DNA from 3 places in the Isoptericola sp. Y541 genome. Region 1 is predicted to be linked to each of the others. Evidence: predicted binding sites of a transcription regulator. Region 1 holds the regulator's gene; each other region holds the start of a gene.

Region 1 (5,525 bases):
GACGCCGATGCGCGAAGGGCGCCCCCGGAGTTCCGGGGGCGCCCTTCGCGCGCGTGGTCGAGATCGCTCAGCCGGACTTGCGGCGGAACATCTTCTGGACCGGACCGGCGGTCTCGGAGCCGTGGACCTGTCCCGTGTTCGCGTCCTTGCCCGTGGTCGGGTGGCTGGCTGCGTTCTTCTTCTCCAGCGCCTCCCGGAAGCGCGCCTTCGTATCCTCGCTGGGCTTCTCCGCCCGTGAATTGTCCGTCGTCATCACGATCACCTCGTCGTCCGTCGGGGTGGGCGTGCTGGCACGGCCATCCGCGCAAGCACCTGATCCGGTCCAGCATGCGCTACCGCCATCCGGGACGCCAGGGCATTTCGGGCGTCGGACGCGCGGGCGCCGGACGCCGTCATTCCGTGCCGTCCCCGGCCGCCGCCCGCGCACCGACCGCATCCCGGCCGTCCCCGGCCTCGTCCCCGTCGTCGTCACGGGTCTCGCGCTCGGCGCGCAGCGACGTGATGGCGCTCTCGAAGTCCTCGAGCGACTCGAACGACTGGTAGACGCTGGCGAAGCGCAGGTAGGCGACCTCGTCGAGCTCGCGCAGCGGCCCGAGGATCGCGAGCCCCACCTCGTTGGCCTCGATCTCCGGGCGCCCAGAAGCGCGCAGGGTCTCCTCCACCTTCTGCGCCAGCACGGCCAGGTCGTCGGCGCTCACCGGACGCCCCTGGCAGGCCTTGCGCACCCCGGACACCACCTTGTCCCGGCTGAAGGGCTCGGTGACGCCGGAGCGCTTCGCGACCGACAGGCTCGCGGTCTCGATGGTGGTGAAGCGGCGCTGGCACGCGGGGCACTGCCGGCGACGACGGATGGACGCACCGTCGTCGGAGGTGCGCGAGTCGATGACTCGCGAGTCCGCGTGGCGGCAGAACGGGCAGTGCATCGCTGGTCTCCTGCGCTCGGCTCCGGACCGGCGCCCGGCTGCCCGACAAGGTAAGCGCCCGGTGACGCTCGGCGCAAGCAGGCCCGTCATGGACCGGGCGCCCTGCTGCACCGTGGTGCGCGCCCGTGATGCGCGCCACGCTCGGTCCAGGAAGTGCGCGCGACGCTCAGTCCAGCGGGAGGATCACCATCTGGCCGGTCAGCAGCTCCGCCGACGCCAGCCCGTTCAGCTCGCGCAGCTCCGCGACCACGTCCCGCACGTCCTCCCCCGCCCCGCGCACCGCGCTCGCGTACTGCCACAGCGTCTCGCCCGGGGCGACCGTGTGCAGCCGGACCTCCACGCCGGACCCCGGCGACTCCGCCACCGCGCGCTGACCGGCGAGCCCCGCACCCACCAGGACGAGCACGACGAGCACCATGATCACGACGCGGCCGCGCCGCGTGAGCCGCAGGCCACCGAGCCCCAGAAAGCCGGTCACGTCCTTGGTCGCGCTCGAGGTGGTCATCATCCCGTCCTCCGGTCCACGTCGCGGTTGCCGGCTTCGCCGGCTTCGTCGAACACACGTTCTTCGAACACCTGTACGTCGAACTGCTGTACTAGGTGTACCACGTCCGACCGACACGGTCGAGACCCGATCGAACAGATGTTTGATGTCGGGGGGCATCTGGCCTAGAGTGACGACCAGCGCGATGGAAGGTTTGTCGGATTTCATCGGCCCGGCGGCGGGCCGCCCCTGGAGGACGGAGAACGCGATGACCAGCGGACGGGACCAGGCCCCGGCGACCACGGCGGAGTCGTGGACGGCGACCGCCGACACGGCGACGGACGCCCCCGGCGCCACGCTCGCCTCGGTGAGCGAGCTCACGCCATCCGCCGACCGGCTCACTCCGCGCCAGCGGCGTGTCCTCGAGACCATCCGGAGCTCCGTGGCGGCGCGCGGCTACCCCCCGACCATGCGCGAGATCGGCGAGGCCGTGGGCCTGGCGAGCCCGTCCTCGGTCAAGCACCAGCTCACCACCTTGGAGCGCAAGGGGTACCTGCGGCGCGACCCGAACCGGCCGCGCGCCATCGAGGTCGTCGACCCCGATGCCGGGACCGCGCGCGAGGCGCCGGGCACCGTCGGTGCCCGCACCCCGGGCTTCGTCGCCGGCTCCGTCGCCGGCTCCGTGGCCGGCTCTGACGCCCAGGCGGCCACGCCGCCCTCGTACGTACCGTTGGTGGGCCGGATCGCCGCGGGCGGTCCGATCCTCGCCGAGCAGGTCGTCGAGGACGTCTTCCCGCTCCCGCGGCAGATCGTGGGCGACGGCGACCTGTTCCTGCTGAAGGTCGCGGGCGACTCGATGGTGGACGCGGCGATCTGCGACGGGGACTGGGTCGTGGTGCGTAGCCAGCCCGTCGCGGAGAACGGCGAGGTCGTCGCCGCGATGATCGACGGCGAGGCCACGGTCAAGACGTTCAGGCAGGCGGACGGCCACACCTGGCTGATGCCGCAGAACCCGGCATACTCCCCCATCGCCGGCGACGAGGCACAGGTGCTCGGCCGGGTCGTGGCGGTACTCCGCAGCCTCTGAGCCGCGACGGCGTCACGGCCGCGGCGGCCCGGTCGTCACAGGCCCAGTGTCGTCACAGGCCCAGTCGCTGCTGGACCGCACGCATGCTCTCGGCCGACGCTCGCAGACCCGCGACCTCGTCGTCCGAGAGCGGCGTGTCGATGGTTTCTGCCACGCCGCGCCGGTCGACGAGCGACGGGATCGAGAGGCACACGTCCTCGATCCCGTAGAAGCCGTCGAGGCGTGACGACACGGTCATCACGCGGTGCTCGTCGTTGAGGATCGCCTCGATGATGCGGGTGGCGGCCAGGCCCACGGCGTAGTTGGTCGCCCCCTTGCCCGCGATGACCCGGTAGGCGGACTCGACGACGTCGGTCGCGATCCGGCGCCGCGCCGGCTCGTCGAGCGGCGGCCGGCCGCGGAACGGGCGCCAGTCCAGCAGGGGCACGCCGGCGATCGTGGCCGAGCTCCACAGCACGATCTCCGAGTCACCGTGCTCCCCGGCGATGTTGGCGTGCACGTTTCCGACGGCGACCCCGCAGTGCCGCGAGAGTGTGTCGCGCAGCCGGGACGAGTCGAGCACGGTGCCGCTGCCGAAGACGCGCTCCTGCGGGAGCCCGCTGATCTGCTGGGCCGCATAGGTAACGACGTCCACCGGGTTCGTGACCATGAGGTAGACCGCGTCGGGCGCCACCTCAAGGAGCCGCGGCAGGATCGTGCGGGTCAGGTTGACGGTCGCCTCGGCGAGGTCCAGGCGGGTCTGCCCCGGCTTCTGCTTGGCGCCCGCCGTGACCGCCACGACGTCCGCACCCCGGCACACCTCGATGTCGTCCGAGCCCTCGATCTCGGCCTGCGGGATGAACATGCCGCCGTGCCGCAGGTCCAGGACCTCCGCCTCGACCTTCGCGCGGTTCACGTCCATAAGCGCGACGGACCTGGCGGCGCCCCGGCCGAGCGCCGCGTACGCGAGGGTCGAACCCACCGCGCCGGCGCCGACGATCGCGAGCTTGGTCGTGCTCCGTGTGCCGTTCACTGCTCCAGGCTAGGTGTCGAGCCGACGCAGCGCAGCGCGGACGAGCTCGCCGTCGGTGGTCGGCCAGAAGTCGGGCATCGACCGGGTGAGGAAGGTGCCGTAGCGGGCCGTCGCGAGCCGGGGGTCGAGGACGGCGACGACGCCCCGGTCCTCGCTGCCCCGCACCAGGCGGCCGGAGCCCTGGGCGAGCAGCAGCGCCGCGTGCGTGGCCGAGACCTGCATGAAGCCGTTGCCGCCCGACTCCTCCACGGCCCGCGCCCGTGCGGCCTTGACCGGGTCGTCCGGGCGCGGGAACGGGATACGGTCGACGAGCACGAGCTGGCACGACGGGCCCGGCACGTCCACGCCCTGCCACAGCGAGAGGGTGCCGAAGAGGCACGTCGCCGGGTCGTCGGCGAAGGCCTGGACCAGGGTGGGCAGCTGGTCGTCGCCCTGGCAGAGCACGGGCACGTCGAGCCGCTCGCGCATGGCCTCGGCCGCCGCGAGCGCCGCGCGTCGCGACGAGAACAGGCCGAGCGTGCGGCCCCCGGCCGCCTCGATCAAGCCGGCGATCTCGTCGAGCTGGGCGTCCGTGGTCGGCTCGCGACCGGGGGCGGGCAGGTGTCGGGCCACGTAGAGGATGCCCTGGCGCGGGTAGTCGAAGGGGCTGCCCACGTCGAGCCCGGTCCAGTCCGGGGTCTCGTCGGTGCCGCCCGACCCGGCCAGCCCCAGCGACCGGGCGACGGGGTCGAACGTGCCGCCCAGCGTCAGCGTCGCGGAGGTGAACACCCCTGTCGCCTCGGCGAGCAGGTGCGTGCGGATCAGGCCGGCGACCGCCAGCGGGGCCGCGTGCAGCCGGGTGACGCCGTCACCGGCCCAGGGCGCGTTCTCGGGCGGTCGCGAGCACCACAGCACGTCCGACGTCGTGTCCTCGGCGGCCATCCGCTCCGCGATCTCGAAGAGCTGCAGCACCGCCGACTGCGCCATCTTCATGCCCGCGTCGGGCGCTCCCTGTTCCCGGCCCTTGGGCTCGCCCTGCGGCTTGAGCCGGGTGAGCAGCTCGCGCGCCGCGTCGCGCACCGAGGCGACAGCCGCGCGCAGCTCGTCGGGGAGCCCGAGGGGGAAGCGCTCGGCCGGCGCCGTGGCGAGCAGCGAGCCCAGCCGCTGCGACGCGGCGTCCAGGGCCTCCGTCTCGGTACCCCCGTGCCGCCGCGCGAGGCGGGCCGCGTGCTCGACAACCGTCAGCGACAGGTCCATCGTCGCGGCGGCGGTCACGCGCTCGGCGAGCTCGTGCGCCTCGTCCACGACGACCGTGTCGTGCTCTGGCAGGACTCCGGGGTTCCCGGAGACGGCGATCCCGAGCATCGCGTGGTTGGTCACGACCACGTCCGCGTCCCGCGCGGCGGCCCGCGCGCGCTCGGGGAAGCACTCGGCCAGCAGCGGGCACCGGTTGCCGAGGCACTCGAGGGCCGTGACGGAGACCTGGCGCCAGGCACGGTCGGGGACGCCCGGGACGAGGTCGTCGCGGTCACCGGTCGTCGTCTCGTCGGCCCACGCGTGCACGCGGCGCACTTGGTCGGCGAGGGTGGTCGCGTCGTCGCGCGCCCCGCGGCGGCCGCGCGATGCCGCCGGCGCGGGGTGCTGCTCGGCGCCGGCGCCCTCCCCCGGCCCGGGGTCGGCCGGCAGGTCGAAGAGTGTGGCGCCCTCCACCGGATAGCCGCCGGTGACCTTGTGGCGGCACAGATAGTTGTGCCACCCCTTGAGCAGGGCGACCTTCGGGGCGCGGGGCAGCCGGGGGCCCACGGTCTCGGCGACCAGCGGGAGGTCCCGGGTCACGACCTGGCGCTGCAGCGCGAGCGTCGCGGTGGAGATCACCACGCGCCGCTTGTCCACCACCGCGTGCCGGACCGCGGGCACGAGGTACGCGAGCGACTTGCCGGTGCCGGTGCCCGCCTGGACCAGGAGGTGGCGGCCCTCGTCGACGGATTCGGCGACCGCCTCGGCCATCTGGTGCTGCCCCTCCCGGCGTCCGCCGCCGAG
Region 2 (5,525 bases), on a different contig from region 1:
ACGTACGTTTCTGCCTCCGGGCCTGGGCCGACCGCCCTCGTTACCCTCGCCATATGGCCGAGGCACCGACCCGACGGGACGCGACGCGCAACCGCGAGCTCCTCGTCGACGCCGCGCGCCGCACCTTCGCCGCCCTCGGCCCCGACGCGCCGCTCGAGGAGATCGCCGTCGCCGCCGGGGTCAGCCGCACCACGCTGCACCGCCACTTCGTCAGCCGCGAGGCGCTCGCCTCCGCCGTCCTGCAGCAGAACGTCGCCGACATCGAGGCCCGCGCCGCCGACCTGACCGGCAGCGACGACGACGTGGTCGACCTCTTCCACTTCGTGCTCGACGTGCAGGTGGCGTCACCCTCGCTCGCCCTGCTCATCGCCCACAGCGAGACCCCCGACTTCCATGACCTCGCGCGGCGCACCGCGGAGACGTTCGACCCGCTCCTCGAGCGCGGTCTGGCGGCCGGCGTCGTCCATCCCGGGGTCACGACCCGCCACGTCATGCTCGCGCTGCCCATGGCGATGTCCGCGCTCGCGGTCGAGGACCGCGCGACAGACGCGCCGCGCGGCCAGCAGGTGCGCGAGATCCTGCACCGCGGGCTGTTCACCACGGAGCCGCTCCGCGCTCCCGGGACGCGACGGGGCCGCGGCCAGGACTCCTGACCGCGGCCCGTCCGAGCATTGCTCAGCGCGTGGCGAGCGCGCGGCCGGCCGCGGCGGCGGCCTCCTCGGCCTGCTTGCGGGCCAGCGCGGCCGGCTCCTCGAGCCCGTCCATCGCGGGGTTGACGCCGACCAGGGTCAGCTCGCGCTCGATCACGGTGAGGTCCGCGCCCCAGACGTCCTCGAGGATGCGGCGCAGGTAGCCGATGCTGTGCTCCCAGCCCTCCTTGGGCGTTCCGGGGCCGTAGGCCCCGCCGCGCGTGGTGAGCAGGACGACCGGGATGCCGTCGAGCAGGGTGGCGGCCGCGCCCGCCCCGGCGATGACCAGGTCGACCCACGTCTTGACGTGCTGGGACACGCCCCAGTTGTAGAGCGGGAAGGCGAGCACGACGGCGTCGGCCTCGCGCAGCTCCTCGACCAGCTCCGCGGCGAGCGCGATCGACTCGGCCTCCTGGGGGCTGCGCTCCGCCTCGGGGAGCTGCGCGCCGGCGATGGCGGCCGCCCAGGCGTGCGCCGGGAGCGGGTCGGCACCGAGGTACCGGGTGCGGACCGTCTCGTCCGGGCGCGCGGCGGCGATCTGCTCGGTGACGTGGTCGGCGAGCGCGCTGCTCGAAGACCGGGGGCCCTGGATGCTCGCGTCGATACGCAGAACGGTCATGCGGGTGCTCCTCGCGAAGGTGCGCCGCCGGTTGCCCGGGGCGCCATTTGAATGTTCAAGGCGAACGTAACCCACACCGACTTGAACATTCAAGGGCACGGGTAGGGTCGAGGGCATGACCTTGACGACGGACACCGCTGTGCCGTCCCTGACGGCCGACCAGTCGCAGGACTGGAAGGCGCTCATGGCCCTCCTCCTCACCCTGCCGGCCGCGCTCGACGCCCAGCTCAAGCGCGACGCGGGGATGAACACGTTCGAGTACCAGGTCCTCGTCGGCCTGGACACCTCCCCCGGGAAGCTGCTGCCCATGACCGACCTCGCCGCGCTCACCCAGGTCTCGCCGTCGCGGCTGTCGCACGCGGTGACCCGCCTCGAGCGCGCGGGCTGGGTGGAGCGCCGCGAGTGCCACGAGGCCGGGCGGCGCACGGCCGCGGTTCTCACCGAGGCGGGCGCGGAGAAGCTCCGCGAGACCGCGCCCGGGCACGTGGCCGAGGCCCGCCGACTCGTCGTCGACGCCCTCACTCCCGAGCAGCTCGCCACCCTGGGCGACTCCGCCCGCGCGATCGTGGCGCAGGCGTCTCCCGAGGTCGCCAGGATGCTCCCCGACTGCTGAGGCCCTCCCGGACTGCCGGCGCCCGCGGGCGCCGTCACCGCCCTTCAGGAGCTGAGGTCGAGCACGACCCCCGTCGTCCCGGCGAGCACCCCGGCGAGCCCGGCCGCCGCGGCCGCGTCGACGGGCACGGCCGTACGGACCGCGGAGGCTGACGAGGCGGCCGGGGTCGCGGAGGCCGGGGTCGCGGCGTCCTGGGCGCCCGCGGCGGCGCACCCCGCGAGGGCCCGCGCTGCGCGGGCCCTCGGGTCGTGGTGGCGGGAGGTCGCTCCGTTCGTCATGTGTTCCTCCGGTTCGTCGGGGCGCGGACTGCGCCCGTCCGGATCCTTGCCTCAGGATCGGAACCGCAGGTGAACGCCCCACGACGCCCAGATGACGCTCCGGAATCTCACCCGCTCGCGCGGGCGACCCGTGCCCTCACGCCACGAGGTGCTGCGTGATCACCGACGCGTCCGGGCCGTGCTGCACGCGCGCGAGCGCGCCGTTCACCAGGGCCAGGTACGGCGGCATGTGCCCGCACTCGACGTCGCCGAGCACCGGGATCCCCAGGTCGCCGAGCGCGTCGCGGGCCGCGTCGTGCTGGGTGAAGCCGTCGGCGGCGGGGGCGTGCGTGCGGCTGACCAGCACCGCGTGCGCGGCGTCGAACCAACCCGCGTGGCGCATCGCCCACATCGCCCGGCCGACGTCGTCCGCGCGCCACTCGCAGATGTCCAGGTAGACGACCAGGCCCTCGGGCGCGTGCTCGGCGGCGAACCGCGGCACGTCGCCGTACGGCGTGCCGGCGAGGAGGGCGACCGTGTCCACGCAGCCTCCGATCAGCCGGCCGGAGACGTCGACCGGCGCGTCCGGTTCGGCGCCGGCGCCGGCGTCGAGCCGCAGCCACGACCCGGCGTCGTCGAAGGTCCAGGTCGAGGCGTCGGGGTGCGCCTCCCAGTCGTCCCAGCCGTCGGACCGGAAGCGGCGCGGGGAGCGCTGCACGAGCGCGGCGCCCGGCGCGGCGGACTGCTCCGCGGCCGCGACGTCCCACCAGCCCAGCAGGCCGTCGGGCACGTCGTAGGGGGTGTCCATGAGGTTCTGCCCGTGCAGCGTCGCGACGCCGGTGCGCAGCGTGAGCGGCAGCAGCACGGTGGACACGTCCGAGTAGCCGACCAGCCACGTCGGGTCGGCCGCGAGCGCCTCCCAGTCGAGACGCCCCAGCAGGTCGACCGCGAGCGTCCCGCCCCACGGCGGCACCACGGCGCGCACGGCCGGGTCGGTGAGCATGGTCGTGAGCTCCGCGGCGCGGACGTCGGCGGGGGCGCTGACGATCCCCTCCCCCGTCGCGGTCGCGCCGACCCGGACGTCATAACCCTGCGCTCGCACGACCTCGACGGCGTGCCGCAGCCGGCCCTGGAGCGGGGCAGGGACGCCCGACGACGGCGCGGTCACGCCGATCGTGTCGCCGGGGCGCAGGGGTCGGGGGTAGCGGATCGTCATGACCGGGACTCTGCCCGACCGTCGGCGCAGCGGGCAACGCGATTCCTGCCGGCGACAGGTTGTCCACAGGCGGGCATCGGGCCTGGTGCGATGATCGTCCGACCGCTAGAGTCGAACATGTGTTCGATTGCGTGGGTCGCGACGAGGAGGTGGACGACGCATGACCGGAGTGCTCGAGAGCGTCGTCGACGACCTGCCGGTCGTCACGACGCCGTGGGACGACATGCTCTCGCCCACGGGCCCGACGACCGTGCACGACGTCTCGGCCGCGCTCGAAGACGTGGCGCGGGTCCAGGCCCGGATCAACGCCCTGGAGGGCGAGAAGCTCCTGGCCGTGGAGCGGACGCGCCGCGCGGCCGTCCGGTGCGAGCCTGACCTGCTGGCGGGCGAGGAGCTCCGGGTGCTGCGCGCGGGCACGTCCCGGCAGCACGAGCTGGCACGGCGGGCGTTCGCGGCGGACGTCGCGACCACGCTGCACGTCGGCGAGCAGCAGGCAGAGCACCTGGTCGAGACGGCGCAGACCCTGACCTCGTCGGGGTCGGCCACGCTCGCCGAGCTTCGCCGCGGGCGGATCGGCGCCCGCCACGCGACGGCGATGGCCGACGTGCTCGCCGACCTCCCCGACGCCCAGGCAAGGGCGGCCGTGCAGGCCGAGGCCCTACCCCGGGCGGCGACGACGACCCTGGCCCAGTTCCGTACCTGCCTGCGCCGGGCCCGGGACCGCGCGCACCCCGAGCCGTTCACAGCACGGCACGCGAAGGCGGCGGCGAAGCGCGCCGTGTTCGTCGACCCGGCCGCCGACGGCATGGCCTGGCTCAGCGCCTACCTGCCAGCCACCACCGCCCACGCCGCCCTCGACCGCCTGACCACCACCGCCCGCACTGCCCGGGAGGTGGGAGACCACCGCACCCTGTCTCAGCTCCGTGCCGATGCGTGCGCCGCCCTGCTGCTCGCCGGCGCCGAGGACACACGCGCCCCGGACACCTCGGGCCCACCGGCGGTCGACACTGACCCGGCCACCGACTTGGCTGCGGAGCTGTCCGCGGGCCTCGTGCCAGACCTCGCCGACCACGCCCGAAGGATCGCCCCGCGCGTACAGGTCACGGTGCCCGTGCTGGCGCTGCTTGGCCGGTCGGACGACCCGGCAGAGCTGGCCGGGCACGGCCCGATCGACCCGGGGATGGCGTCGTTTCTGACGGCCGAGGCTCCGTCGCTGCGTCGGCTGCTGGTGGATCCGTTCTCCGGTGCGGCCCAGACCACGGACGCCGGCACCTACACCGTCCCGGCGGCGTTGCGCTCGTACCTACGCTCGCGCGATGGCTCGTGCCGCTTCCCGGGGTGCACCCGCCCGCCCGTCCGCTGCGACGTCGACCACACCGTCGCGTGGGCCGACGGCGGTCGCACCGTCGCGGGCAACCTGGCGCATCTCTGTCGTCGCCACCATGTGCTGAAGCACGAGACGCGCTGGCACGCCCGGCAGGACGCCGACGGCACGCTCGTCTGGACGTCACCCACCGGCCGCGTGTCCCGCGACCCCGTCGCCGACCCTGTCGACCTCACCGGCCGCACGCTCATCTCGCCCGCCGATCCCGACCCGCTCGACGCATCTGGCCTGCCGGACTCCCGTGCTGAGCGGCACTCGGCACGCGCCGTCACCCGGTGACGGAAGACTGACCTTGTGCAGATGTCGCCGGCCAGGTCCTGGTGGCGTTGAGCTGCATCTTCACGCTCGCGGCCTCGGTGAGATCGATGCCGCTGGTGTCGTTGTAGGCGGTCGCCGTCCGGTCTGCCATGGTCCGCAGCGCCGCGAGCAGCGTGGTGCGCTCGAGGTCGGTCGGGGTGAGGTCCCCGGACCACGCGGCGCGCCTCGGCGAGGCGGTCCCGCGCCGCGTCGCGCGCCTGGCCGACGAGGGCGCACGCCCGCTCGTCGTCGGCGCGGATGGCGTCGTCGGCGGCCCGCAGCAGCAGCTCGATGGCGGAGAGCGACTGCGCGAGCGTGTCGTGGATGTCCCGGGCCAGCCGGGCGCGCTCGTCCGTGACCGCGCGCTCCCGCTCGGCCTGGGCGTGGTGCTGGCGCGCCTGCGTCAGCTCCTCGACCGTGCGCCGCCGGCGGCCACGGCGAGCACCGTCG
Region 3 (5,525 bases), 120 kb from region 1:
TCGTGCCGCAGGTGGACCCCGGCGACTGGACGCTGACGGTGTCGGGCCTGGTGGACGAGCCGTTCACGCTCACCTGGGACGACCTGCTGGCACTGCCCCTCGAAGAGCACCACGTCACGCTCGCGTGCGTCTCCAACCAGGTGGGCGGCGACCTCATCGGCAACGCGCTGTGGCTCGGGTACCCCGTCCGCGAGCTCCTCGCCCGGGCGAAGCCGCAGGTCGGCGCCGACATGGTGCTGTCGCGCAGCACGGACGGTTTCACCGCCGGCACGCCCCTGGAGGTGCTGCAGGAGGCCGGCCGCGACTGCCTGCTCGCGATCGGCATGAACGGCGAGCCGCTGCCGGCCGAGCACGGCTTCCCCGCGCGGCTCGTCGTGCCGGGGCTGTACGGGTACGTGTCGGCGACCAAGTGGGTCACCGAGCTCAAGGTCACCCGGTTTACCGACGACCAGGCGTACTGGACGCCGCGCGGCTGGTCGGCGCTCGGGCCGATCAAGCTCTCGTCGCGCATCGACGTCCCGCGCCCGGGCGACGACCTGCCCGCCGGGACCGTGACCCTCGCCGGCGTCGCGTGGGCGCAGCACACCGGCGTCGCGGGCGTCGAGGTGCGGGTGGACGACGGCGCGTGGGTCGCGGCCGAGATCGCCGACACGGTCAGCCCCGACACCTGGCGACAGTGGCGCCTCGACTGGGACGCCACGCCGGGCGACCACCTCGTCGCGGTCCGCATGACGGACGCGGACGGGACCGTCCAGACCGAGGAGCAGGCGCCGCCCGCCCCCGACGGCGCCAGCGGCTGGCACACCATCGAGCTCACGATCCAGTGAGGGACGGACGACCGAGGGCCGCTGACGTCAGGTCCTGGCGGTCGCGGCCAGGCGGGCGCCGAAGAGGACGAGCGCGCCGCCGGTGACGCGGTCGACCCAGCGCACGGCGGACGACCGGCGCAGACGCGGCCCGAGGTACCCGGCGCCGAGCGCGACCAGGGACAGCCATGCCGATCCCAGCACGCAGTGCACCAGCGCGAGGGCACGCGCCCATGAGCAGCGGGTTCACGCCCTCGGGCACGAACTGCGGGATCGTCGCGACGGAGAACACGCCGACCCTGGGGTTCATCAGGTTGGTGCCCAGGCCCATCGTGAAGTCGCGCCGTCGGTCGCCCGTGGGGAGCGGCACGTCCGGCTCGGCGTCGTCCCCGCGGGCGCGGCGGAACGACCCTCGGATCATCGACACGCCCAACCAGACCAGGTAGGCGGCGCCGGCGACGGTGAGCACGCGGTAGGCGGTCTGGCTGGCGGCGAGCAGCGCGGCCGCGCCGCCGGCGGCGGCGGCGACGCCCCAGGTCAGCGTGCCGAACTGGATCCCGAGCAACGCCGCGAACCCTTGCGAGCGCGAGCGGGCGACGGTGCTGCGCCGCACGAGTGCGGTGTCGAGCCCGGGGACGATCGTCAGCAGCCCGGCGACGAGCGCGAACGCGAGCAGGCCGTCAGGGATGGTCAGGGCGTCGCGTTACGGCCGGGCGCGTCAGAACGGCGGCGGGCGGTCGTCGGGCAGGAAGGGCTGCGGCGGTGCCCTGTGCCGGGTGGTCTCGGGTCGGGTGGGCTCCGTGAGGTGGACCCGCCCCGTCGGCGACGTCCACTCGAGCGTGCCGTCGGGCGGGTCGCTCCTCGTGGCTGTGCCGGCGACCTGGCAGACCGTCCACCGCGTGCTGTGCTTCGTCACGTGATGTCGGCGGCACAGATGGGCCAGGTTGTCCGCCCGCGTCTGTCCGCCGTCGGCCCACGCCACCGTGTGGTCGACGTCGCTGCGGGCGGCGGGGCGGGTGCAGCCGGGGAAGCGGCAGGTCGCGTCCCGCTCGGCCAGGAGCGCCCGCAGGTCCGCGGGGACGACGTAGGAGCTGCGCCCCACGGACAGCACGACGCCCGTCTCGGGGTGCGTGAGGATGCGCCGGAAGGACGGCGCGTGGGCGCACAGGGACCGGGCGGTCTCGGCGTCGATCGGGACGTGCCCGTCCAGGATCGCCGGGGCGTCCGTGATCCCGAGCAGGCTCAGGACGGGGACGGTGACGTTCACGCGCGGACGGACGGCGCGGGCCAGGGGCGCGAGCGATCCGGGGGCGCCGGTGCCGGGCGGGAGATCGAGGGTGCCGTCGTCGAGGAGGAGGTCCGTCAGCGCGTCGGCGCGCAGCTCCCCGCGACAGCGGGGGTCGCCGTCGTCGTGGAGGCGGTCGGCGAGCACGTCGAGCCGATCGGCGACGGCGTGGGCGTGCACGGCGGGCAGGTGCGCGGTGAGCCACGCCATGCCGTCGCGGCCGGGGTCGACCCACACGCCGCGGTGGCGGCGGGCGTCCGCGTGCCGGACGTCCAGGGGTGTGGGGTGTGCCAGGTCGCGGGCGCGGCGGACGGCGCGGACGAACTGGGCGGGGGTGCTCGTGGTCGCGGCGTGCAGGACGCCGGTCTCCACGGAGCGAGCGGCGGCGGGATCGAGATCGCCGACCTGGCCCGCGAGGATGCTCGCGTGCCGCCAGGAGGTGCGTCCCTCGGCGAGGAGGGCGAGCATCCGCGGGGCGTGGTCAGTGAGGGTGCACGCGTGGTCGAGCAGGGTGCCGGCGGCGGTCTCGCCGAGGTGCAGGGCGGTGGCCAGGTCCGCGACCACGGCTCGGTACGCCAGCTCGTCCCGGCGGGCGGTGTCCGCGCGGGCGGTCATCGGGTCCGACTCGTCGAGGAGCGCGCTCTCGCACTCCGCGGCCTGGGCCGCGAGGCGCGCCGCCAGTGCCGCGCGCTCGGCCTCGAGGCGCGCGATCTGCGCCTGCACCGCCTCCAGCCTCGCCATGGTGTCGTCGAGGCTCGGCAGGCGCGCGACCGTGGAGCTGCTGGAACCGTCCCCGCGTCCGGCGCTGGGTCCCGGTGGGACGAACGCGTCGATGGCGTCGTCAGCGAAACGGCCGCGGGGATCCTCGCCGGCGAGGACCGCCCGTGCGCGATCGACCTCGGCGGCCTGGGCGACGGGCAGGGGGCCCAGATCCAACCCGAGCAGCCGGTCGAGCTCGGCGCGCCACGCACCCGCGGCGGCGGGTGTGCCGGCCTGCTCGGGATGCGTCGTCGTCATGGATCAACGATACCGGAAATCGAACGTATGTTCTAGCCCTCAGGCCGACGTGAGGCTGCCGAAATGCCGGGCGCGGGGCGCGGTGTGGCACCTGCCGCCGCACGAGCACGCCGCCATGTACCGCAGGGATGCGAACCGGGTTGCGCGCCTCGCTACCATGGACCCACAGGCATCGACCCGGCCATCACCGGTGAGCCTCCGGAAGAACCGGCCGCACCTCAGCCTTAGTAGAACCGGACGGGTAGGCCCGTCACAGCCGTGAACGAGCGGCGGGTGTCAGCACCATCGACGTCCGCAAGCGGGGTGGTACCGCGGGACCCGCGCCTTCGGGCGGGGGCATCGTCCTCGCACGGCAGCAGCGACGTCGACCCGTACCACCGCCAGCTCGTTCGCACAGGAGCCCCCCCATGGCCTACCCCCAGCACCGCTCGTCCGACCCGCAGCCCGACCAGACGGCCGATCAGCAGGGCGCAGCCTTCGGCATCGCCGGCGTCCCCGCGTCCCCGGACCTGCCGGCTATCGAGCGGGAGATCCTGGACTTCTGGGCCGCCGACGACACGTTCCGCGCGTCGGTCGCGAAGAACCCGGCGGGCCAGGACGGCAGCAACGAGTTCGTCTTCTACGACGGCCCGCCGTTCGCCAACGGCCTGCCGCACTACGGCCACCTGCTCACCGGGTACGCGAAGGACGTCGTGCCGCGCTACCAGACCATGCGCGGCAAGCACGTGGAGCGCCGGTTCGGCTGGGACACGCACGGCCTGCCGGCCGAGCTCGAGGCGATGAGCCAGCTCGGCATCAAGACCAAGGACGAGATCGTCGAGCTGGGCATCGAGAAGTTCAACGCCGCCTGCCGCGCGTCGGTGCTGCGCTACACCTCGGACTGGCGCGACTACGTGACCCGCCAGGCGCGCTGGGTCGACTTCGACCACGACTACAAGACGCTCAACGCCACGTACATGGAGTCCGTGCTCTGGGGCTTCAAGACCCTGTACGACAAGGGCCTCGTCTACGAGGACTTCCGCGTGCTGCCGTACTGCTGGAACGACCAGACGCCGCTCAGCAACCACGAGCTGCGCATGGACGACGACGTCTACCAGACCCGGCAGGACCCGGCGGTCACGGTGGGCTTCGACGTGGTCTCGACCCTTCGACAGGCTCAGGACGGCGCGGGCTCGACCGGCAAGGACGGCGGCGGGGTCCGCCCCGGCGACAAGCTGCTCATCTGGACGACGACGCCCTGGACGCTGCCGTCCAACCTGCTGGTCATGGTGGGGCTGGACATCGACTACGTCGTCGTCGAGTCGTCGTTCACGGGCACGCCGCAGCGCTACGTGCTCGCCGCGGCGCGTGTCGACGGCTACGCCCGAGAGCTCACGGACGAGGGCGAGGACGCGCCGCGCGTCGTCGGGCAGCTCACCGGCCGCGACCTGCTCGGTGTGTCGTACGCCCCGCCGTTCAGCTACTACGAGGGGCGCGAGCGTGCGCACCGCGTGGTGGAGGCGGACTTCGTCACGACGACGGACGGCACCGGCCTGGTGCACAGCGCCGGCGCGTTCGGCGAGGACGACAAGATCGTCTGCGACCGCGAGGGCGTCGCGTCCGTGATGCCCGTGGGCGCGGACGGCAAGTTCACGCACCCCGTCGACGAGTACGCGGGGCTGCAGGTCTTCGACGCGAACCTGCCGATCATCGACCACCTCAAGGCACGCACCCGCGGGGAGGCGGAGGCCGGCTCCACGACGTCCGGCACGGTGCTGCTGCGCCGCGAGTCGTACGCGCACTCCTACCCGCACTGCTGGCGCTGCCGGCAGCCGCTCATCTACATGGGCGTGTCGTCGTGGTTCGTCGAGGTCACCAAGATCAAGGAGCGCATGCTCGAGCTGGCCGAGCAGATCTCCTGGACGCCCGAGCACATCAAGCACGGCCAGTTCGGCAAGTGGCTGGAGAACGCCCGCGACTGGTCGATCACCCGCAACCGGTTCTGGGGATCGCCCGTGCCGGTGTGGAAGTCGGACGACCCGGCGTACCCGCGCATCGACGTCTACGGGTCGCTCGGGCAGATCGAGGCCGACTTCGGCCGACTGCCCCTGGGCCCGGACGGCGAGCCGGACCTGCACCGCCCCTTCGTCGACGACCTGGTGCGCCCCAACCCCGACGACCCGACCGGGAAGTCCACGATGCGCCGCGTCGAGGACGTCATGGACGTGTGGGTGGACTCCGGCTCGATGCCGTACGCCCAGGTGCATTACCCGTTCGAGAACGCCGACTGGTTCGAGCACCACTACCCGGGCGACTTCATCGTCGAGTACATCGGCCAGACCCGCGGCTGGTTCTACACGCTGCATGTGCTCGCCACCGCGCTGTTCGACCGCCCCGCGTTCCGCAGCGCCGTCTCGCACGGCATCGTGCTGGGCTCC

What was found. Region 1 encodes LexA, which represses DNA repair genes until DNA is damaged. Its sites were predicted from a motif close to TCGAACANNTGTTCGA; they were not measured.
Region 2: a site for LexA is predicted at 3,506-3,521, ahead of AC1C2V_RS15285 (HNH endonuclease signature motif containing protein). Genes of this name have one in related genera too.
Region 3: a site for LexA is predicted at 3,128-3,143, ahead of AC1C2V_RS14060 (HNH endonuclease signature motif containing protein). Genes of this name have one in related genera too.

Annotation. Positions count from the first base shown of each region.
Region 1 is NZ_JCAIUJ010000006.1:206,030-211,554, reverse strand. Features, by position in the region: gene AC1C2V_RS14605 (DUF5302 domain-containing protein) at 68-253, opposite strand; gene nrdR (transcriptional regulator NrdR) at 393-923, opposite strand; gene AC1C2V_RS14595 (LysM peptidoglycan-binding domain-containing protein) at 1,090-1,428, opposite strand; gene lexA (transcriptional repressor LexA) at 1,676-2,494, shown strand; gene AC1C2V_RS14585 (L-lactate dehydrogenase) at 2,547-3,506, opposite strand; gene AC1C2V_RS14580 (ATP-dependent DNA helicase) at 3,516-5,525, opposite strand, start outside.
Region 2 is NZ_JCAIUJ010000007.1:47,925-53,449, reverse strand. Features, by position in the region: gene AC1C2V_RS15310 (TetR/AcrR family transcriptional regulator) at 54-653, shown strand; gene AC1C2V_RS15305 (FMN-dependent NADH-azoreductase) at 676-1,308, opposite strand; gene AC1C2V_RS15300 (MarR family winged helix-turn-helix transcriptional regulator) at 1,424-1,921, shown strand; gene AC1C2V_RS15295 (hypothetical protein) at 1,966-2,199, opposite strand; gene AC1C2V_RS15290 (S66 family peptidase) at 2,336-3,394, opposite strand; gene AC1C2V_RS15285 (HNH endonuclease signature motif containing protein) at 3,555-5,057, shown strand; gene AC1C2V_RS15280 (hypothetical protein) at 5,047-5,187, opposite strand; partial or broken gene AC1C2V_RS15275 (histidine kinase) at 5,243-5,413, opposite strand; gene AC1C2V_RS15270 (hypothetical protein) at 5,479-5,525, opposite strand, start outside.
Region 3 is NZ_JCAIUJ010000006.1:89,185-94,709, forward strand. Features, by position in the region: gene AC1C2V_RS14050 (molybdopterin-dependent oxidoreductase) at 1-827, shown strand, start outside; gene AC1C2V_RS14055 (LysE family translocator) at 814-1,419, opposite strand; gene AC1C2V_RS14060 (HNH endonuclease signature motif containing protein) at 1,525-3,108, opposite strand; gene ileS (isoleucine--tRNA ligase) at 3,516-5,525, shown strand, end outside.